DNA from 2 places in the Bacillus sp. Marseille-Q1617 genome. Region 2 is predicted to be linked to the other one. Evidence: predicted binding sites of a transcription regulator. Region 2 holds the regulator's gene; the other holds the start of a gene.
What was found. The regulator Rex, encoded in region 2, represses fermentation and respiration genes when NADH is low (regulators of the CRP and FNR family bind a similar motif). The targets are predictions, from matches to a motif close to TTGTGAAATATTTCACAA.
Positions count from the first base shown of each region.

Region 1: ric (iron-sulfur cluster repair di-iron protein) is a predicted target of Rex. The motif match lies at 1,710-1,727, and genes of this name have one in related genera.

Region 1 covers NZ_CAHJXM010000001.1:945,228-948,993, reverse strand. Annotated here, with positions in the region: gene HWX64_RS04715 (TIGR04053 family radical SAM/SPASM domain-containing protein) at 1-890, shown strand, start outside; gene HWX64_RS04710 (Crp/Fnr family transcriptional regulator) at 934-1,629, shown strand; gene ric (iron-sulfur cluster repair di-iron protein) at 1,797-2,504, shown strand; partial or broken gene HWX64_RS21860 (hypothetical protein) at 2,442-2,666, opposite strand; gene HWX64_RS04700 (globin) at 2,943-3,317, opposite strand; gene HWX64_RS04695 (hypothetical protein) at 3,398-3,766, opposite strand, start outside.
Region 2 covers NZ_CAHJXM010000001.1:161,070-164,835, forward strand. Annotated here, with positions in the region: gene HWX64_RS00935 (ABC-F family ATP-binding cassette domain-containing protein) at 1-1,044, opposite strand, end outside; gene HWX64_RS00940 (redox-sensing transcriptional repressor Rex) at 1,267-1,944, shown strand; gene HWX64_RS00945 (twin-arginine translocase TatA/TatE family subunit) at 1,999-2,172, shown strand; gene tatC (twin-arginine translocase subunit TatC) at 2,192-2,968, shown strand; gene HWX64_RS00955 (YdiK family protein) at 2,988-3,194, opposite strand; gene HWX64_RS00960 (CPBP family intramembrane glutamic endopeptidase) at 3,191-3,766, opposite strand, start outside.

The DNA of each region.
Region 1 (3,766 bases), 780 kb from region 2:
ACATTGCATCCTATGCGATTCAAAAAGGAGTGCGTGTCTCCATGACACCAAGCGCAACACCCAATGTTACCAAGGAATCCATTGAGAAAGCGAAAGAAGTAGGTCTTGCTCGCTGGGCGTTCAGTCTGGACGGACCGACAGCAGAAGTACATGACCATTTCAGGGGAACATCCGGTTCATTCGACTTGACCATGAATGCGATCAACTACATTCACGAACTTGAACTTCCTCTTCAAATCAACACCGTCATCTCCCGCTATAATGTCGACATGCTTGAAGAAATGGCCGAATTGGTAGAGGAGTTAAATTGCGTGTTGTGGAGTGTCTTCTTCCTTGTGCCAATCGGAAGAGGTAAAGAAGCAGACATGATTTCACCCGTGGAGCACGAAAACGTATTCCGCTGGCTGAATCAATTAAGCCTCCGGGTGCCTTTCGATATAAAAACCACTGCCGCGCAGCATTACCGCCGTGTGGTCATCTCAGAAAAAATGAGACAAAATAAAGATAAACAAAAAAAGATCCAATACCAGGATGCTTTACACTCAGGCAAAACTGGTCAATTTGATGGTCTGGGACGGGCACCGAGAGGAATAAATGACGGGAATGGATTTGTCTTCATTTCCCATATCGGGGACGTCTATCCCAGCGGACTTCTCCCCATCAAAGCCGGGAATGTAAGACAGCAGCCGCTATCAGAAATTTACCGGCACTCACCTATTTTTAAAGACCTGAGAAATCCTGATAAATATAAAGGGAAATGCGGACAATGCGAATTCCGCTACGTCTGCGGAGGTTCCCGCTCAAGAGCCTATGCGCTGACAGGCGATTACATGGAAAGCGAACCAGCATGTGTGTATATACCGAAGAGCATGAGGAAAAAGAGTGTTTAGATGGTGATAGTGATGATAGTTCAAACACAGAAAGGAGTCCTCCATGTTAAAAAAAGAAGAGATTAAAAAGCATCTGCAAACCGTTCCATTATTCAAGGAGCTGTCTGACGAGGAGCTGCAGCCGATCATATCGATTTCGTCGTCAAGAATATATAATGCCCGTTCGATTATTTTCATGCAGGAAGAACCTCTCGACCGCGTCTTCTTCATCCACTCCGGCATCGTGAAAATTTATAAAACTGATGCAACCGGAAAAGAACAGATCGTATCGGTACTCGAGGATGGTGAAATGTTCCCTCACGCCGGTTTTTTCAGGCAGGGGACTTTTCCTGCTAACGCCGAGGTCATAAAAAAGGCCCAGCTCATCGTCACCCCCATTAAAGATTTCGAGAAAATCCTGATTCAACACCCAGAGCTTTGCATTAAGTTATTCCGGGTTCTAGGGGGTAAAATTGTCGATCTTCAAAGCCGCTTGGAAGAGAAAATTCTCCACAATACGTATGAACAGGTCATTATGCTTCTACTGCGTCTATCAAAGTCCAATGGTGTGAAGCAAGAAAACCTGTATAAAATCACCACCCATTTTACGAACAGAGAACTCGCCAACATGATCGGCACCTCGCGTGAAACAGTCAGCAGAACCCTTAACCAGCTAAGGAAAAAAGATCTTATCGAGCTTGATACCTCAGGCTTCTATGTCATCGACCCTGACAAACTGAAAGAGGAAATCATTCACTGATCGCGGATATGGACGGGTGACTTTGTCGCAGAGAATGGCTGTCAGAAATGAAGTTAACCAGTGATGAACTTCATTCCGATCTGTGATATGTATCACAAAACTCTCGTTCAGTTGTTGATATGATAAAGACAGTTATACAAGTAACACAACAATATGGAGGGATTACAATGACACAAACATTCACAGAGTCATCCATAATAGGGAATATCGTCACAGAATTTCCGAAAGCAAGCGACTTTTTCAAGGCGAATCGAATCGACTTTTGCTGCGGAGGAAATCGCCCTTTAATTGAAGCGATCGAAGAAAGGAATCTTTCTTCAGAAGAAATCCTCACGGAGTTAAATGCACTGTATGATGAAGCGAAGAGATTGAGCGAATCCACCATCAACTGGGAACAGGCTTCATCCACGGAGTTGATTCAATATATCGTCGGTAAACACCACCGTTACTTAAATGAAGAACTGCCGAAACTGACTCCTTATGTGACGAAGGTACTTCGCGTTCATGGGGCACAGCACCCCCATTTAGCACAGATTCATAAACTGTTCCATCAGTTGAAGGCTGATCTTGAGCAGCATACGATCAAGGAAGAAATGGAAGACTTCCCGGCACTTATTGCATTCGAAGAAGATCCAAAGCCTGAAAACAAAGAGAGATTATTGACCATTCTTTCGGCGTTGGAAGACGAGCATCAACATGCAGGGGATATCATAAAAGAAATCCGAAAGGTCACAAATGATTTCACCCCTCCTCTGGGTGCATGCGGAACCTACCGCCTTGTTTATCAGCGGCTGGAAGAACTGGAATCCGATTTATTCGAGCATATCCACTTGGAAAATAATATTCTTTTCCCTCGTGCGGTACAGAAGATTTGATTTAGAACAAAAAGAGTAAAGACGAACAATTTCAGTATAGACTCTTAATGCCGCTATTGATTTCCGTGCAAGACTTCGCTTTCCGCGGGTAGCCCGTGAGCCTCCTCGGCAAGCCTGCGGGGTCTCACATGTCTAGCTGCAGGGCTTAGAGGCACAGGTCATAAGCCAAACCGACCAAGAAGGCAAAGAGCGCCTTCCAGGCCGATTCGTCTTATGCCCCCCACCTCTCTTCAAAGCCCTTCCGCTTTTCTTATAAGCTACTCTTCCCGCAGGAGTCTTCGTCTTGCACTCCAATCAACCGCTGGAAATAGCTAAAATCTACTTGAACATCTAAACTATTAAAAACCTGAACTAATAAGCCTCTTAGAGGACATATTAGTTCGGGTTTTACTTAGACTAAAACACTCATGTCCCAGCCTCTCTTATCTGTCTTCTATATTATTTTGTGTTAATCATGATTGCTGCCACTTGGGTGAGCCTTGTATAGAATACCTCGCCCTCAGGAAGGTCGTTCAAACCTGTTTCTTCGAATGCTTCTTTCATGCAGTGCAGCCAGCACCTTGCCCTCTCTGGAGTGATTTCGAAAGGGAGATGCCTTGCTTTCATGGCAGGCGGACCGAATTCTTCACTGTATAATGGCGGACCTCCGAGAAACTGGGTGAGAAACATGTATTGTTTCCTCATGATTTCCGACATTTCACCTTCAAACAACGGCCTCAGATCTGGATCTCTGTAGACCTTGGGATAAAATGCGTCCACCAGTGCCTGTATCCGGTCAGGACCGATTTCATCGTATAGAGATTGAAATTTCAATTGTACCCCTCCTTGCTTCGTCACTCTTTCTTCACTATATCAAAGAGTAACCTTGCCTTTTGTGACGATCATCACAGGCTTTAATAAGATTCTTCCCATTTTTCACTGAACATGTCATACACGATATAAATACTGATGCAAAGCCCCATCGTCCAGAAACCCCAGCCAAGTGTAACCTGTTCCACAATCAAATAGTTGTTACAGAGCTGGTTTGGAGAAAAGATATAGATCCATCCCATGAGGGCGGATAAAAGTGTAATAATGATAAGGACAACCCTCTTCGTTCCATTGCTTACTTTCGTCCAGCTGTCCCTGAGGGGAACGCCGGCCAAAAATGGTAAACTGATAAACTTAAATCCTTCCATCCACAAGGAAGAAAGCGCCTCATCCATCGTTCTCGGCAGCAGCCAATAAGAAAAGATCAACATAAAAAGAAGAATTCCCGGCTG
Region 2 (3,766 bases):
ACTGGAGATTTTTTCATCCTCTTCATAACCGATTGAAAGGTCGTTAACTTTCAGCACATCATTTCCGCTTTGTCGATCGATTCCGAATGCGAAGGTAGCGGATTTCTCATCGCCGAGCGGCCTGTCCATCAGTTCCATACGCTCCAGCTTTTTTCTGCGGCTCTGCGCCATTTTTGTGGTGGACGCACGGGCGATGTTCCGCTGGATGAAGTCTTCCAGTTTTGCGACTTCCTGCTGCTGGCGTTCATAGAGTTTTACATCTTTCTCATAGTCTTCTGCTTTTTGCTGAAGATATTTACTGTAGTTTCCTATGAATTTCTTGCTCCGTTTACGGGAGATTTCATATACTTGATTGACGACGTTGTCCAAGAAGTAACGGTCATGGGAAACAATCAGAACAGCGCCTTCGTAGCTTTGCAAGTACGTTTCAAGCCAGGATAGAGTCTCTATATCCAGATGGTTGGTCGGTTCATCAAGGATGAGAATATCAGGCTTGGTCAAGAGAAGCTTACCCAGTGCCAGTCTGGTTTTTTGTCCTCCGCTTAACGTGGAGATTTTTGTCTCATAGTCAAAATCAGCAAAGTTCAACCCGTGCAGGACGGACCGGATGTCTGCTTCGTATTGGTAGCCGCCGGATTCTTTGAAGCTTACCTGAAGCTGATCGTATTCTTTTAAAACACGCTGATAGACGTCGTCGTTTTCGTATACGGACGGGTCGGCCATTTGTTTTTCGAGAATACGGAGCTGCTCCTCCTGAGCTCGCAGACCCTCAAATACGGTAAGCATTTCTGCCCAGATGGATAAGTCGGATTCCAGTCCTGTGTTCTGGGCAAGGTAGCCGATCGATACGCCTTTAGGTTTTGTGATGTCCCCGGCGTCATGCGATAGCTGACCGGCAATTATTTTTAATAGAGTCGACTTCCCTGCACCGTTGCGGCCGACGAGTGCGACTCTGTCCCTTGTCTGTATTTCAAGCTTGATGTTCGATAATATATTATCTGCACCAAAGTTTTTGCTAAGTTGATTCACTTGTAGTAGAATCATGACGTTTCACCTCTATTTCATAGTGCTAGTGTACCGTATTTGAGAGGGTAACGGCAATCATACATACCTATGAATGACTATTAATCTTCACACATATAGGATAGAATATAGTGTATGATGGGTAGAGAGACTTAAAAATGTTTATCTGTTATTTTGGAAGCGTTCACAGATGTGTGGGCGTTCAATGCAACGGGCTTTTGAATAGATGTGGGGGAATGCAATATGAATCAGGATACAACGAAAATTCCACAGGCAACGGCAAAGCGGCTGCCGCTTTATTACCGTTTTATCAAGAATTTATACTCATCTGGCAAGCAGAGGGTGTCATCGAAGGAATTAAGTGAAGCAGTAAAAGTTGATTCGGCCACGATCCGCAGGGACTTTTCCTATTTCGGTGCATTAGGGAAAAAGGGTTATGGATATAATGTTAACTATCTTCTCTCTTTCTTCAGAAAGACGCTGGATCAGGATGCCCTGACCAAGGTAGTGCTGATTGGTGTCGGAAACCTGGGAACTGCCTTTCTTAATTATAATTTTATAAAAAACAATAATACGAAGATCGAGATGGCGTTCGAGGTGGATGAGTCAAAGGTTGGTACTCAGGTCGGCGATGTGCCGGTATTCCACCTGGATGACCTGGAAGAGAAGCTTGAGGATCAGAATATTGAAGTGGCCATCCTTACTGTGCCGGCTTCTTCTGCTCAAAACATCACAGACAGATTGGTCTCTTCAAAGATCAAGGGAATCCTCAATTTTACGCCGGCAAGGCTGACGGTACCAGATCATATCCGGGTGCATCATATTGATCTGGCTGTAGAGTTGCAATCACTGGTTTACTTTTTAAAGCATTATTCGGAAGATGACACGGAAATGTCACAAGATGGAATTATAACGGAATAGAAAATTCTGTCGCTTTACGTTATGATAGAAGAGTACAAGAGGAGGTGTCTCATTATGCCAGTAGGTCCAGGTAGCCTCATAATCATTTTAATTGTCGCTTTACTAGTTTTTGGCCCGAAGAAATTGCCTGAATTAGGGAAAGCTTTCGGTAATACATTACGTGAGTTTAAAAACGCAACAAAAGGCTTAGCTGATGACGACGACGATAAAAACAAAAGTGCTAAGTGAGTAGAGTAGGATGAATGCCATGAGTCAAAGTCAAAAAGACATGACAATGTATGAACATATAGGAGAATTGCAAAAACGACTCATGATTGTAGTCGTTTTCTTCTTGTTAGCGTTTGTAGCAAGCTTCTTTCTCGCGGAACCGCTGATTCGTTATCTGCAGCATGCAGACGAAGCCAAAGAGCTTACGATGAATGCATTTCGTCTGACAGACCCGCTCAAGATTTATATGGAAATGATGGTATTCATTTCGCTGATCCTCACCGCACCGCTCATTTTATTCCAGGTCTGGTCATTTATCAGTCCGGGATTATATGAAACGGAGCGAAAAGTGACCCTCAGCTATATTCCTATCTCGCTATTATTATTTCTAGCCGGACTGTCCTTTTCTTACTTCATCCTATTCCCGTATGTCGTGGAATTCATGATGACGTTATCTGACAGTCTTGAAATACAACAAGTCATAGGAATAAACGAATATTTTCATTTCTTGTTTCAATTAACCATTCCATTCGGTCTTTTATTCCAGTTGCCAGTCGCGATGCTGTTCTTAACGAGACTGGGAATCATCACACCGATGATGATGGCAAACGTACGTAAGGTTGCTTACTTTATTTTGTTGGTCATCGCAGCCTTCATCACGCCGCCTGACGTCGTTTCACACTTGATGGTGACCGTGCCGTTATTCATCCTTTACGAAATCAGCATCTGGATTTCGAAGATCGGCTATAAAAAGGTGCTTGAAGCGGAGCAGAAGCTTGAGATGGAACAATATGAAGAAGATATAAATAAGGATTGATCCCCGAGGGGACCAATCCTTATTTTTTATTATTGATTTGTTTTTTGATCTTGAAATGAATCATGATCATCCTGAGTCCGGACCCGAAATCAAGGGTGGCCAGAAAGACCAGCATATAAGTGAAAAATCCCCAACCATCATCTCTTACATTCTGAATTGCAAAGTATGTGAAAAGTATTCCGAGCAGGAGATAGATCACTCCAGAGAAAAGCGGTGATCTTCTCATGAAAATAATCCTCCAATAAATCCTTGAATTTGTTCTGCTTCTTTCATGATTTTCTGAATTTCGTCCTTATAGATAGATTGTATCAGCACGACAGATGTATTCATCGCCACATGAGCAAAAATTGGCACGAGTATTCTCTTGGTTTTTACATAAAGAAAAGCGAATGTAAAGCCCATTGCTGAATACAGGATGACATGCTCCGGTTCGAAGTGGGCGAGGGCAAAAATGATCGAACTTACAAGTGCCGCAAAGAAGAAATTCATCTTTTCATAAAGGACACCAAAGATGATCTTCCTGAACACGATTTCCTCCAATATTGGCCCGATCACTGCTGCCACAAGCATCGTCAATGGAACTTTTTCAATGATCCCGATGATCATCTGTGTATTTTCAGAGCCCATCTTAATGCCAAGTGCATATTCGATTTGAATTGCAATGGATTGAGCGAAGAAAGCAATGAATATTCCAGCAATCGCCCAGCCAATGGAGCTGCCGGCATTGAGGGGAGCACTTCGCTCCAGGTTTGTGCTCGTTTCACTTTTGCGGAGAATCGCCCACACCACGATAAGCGT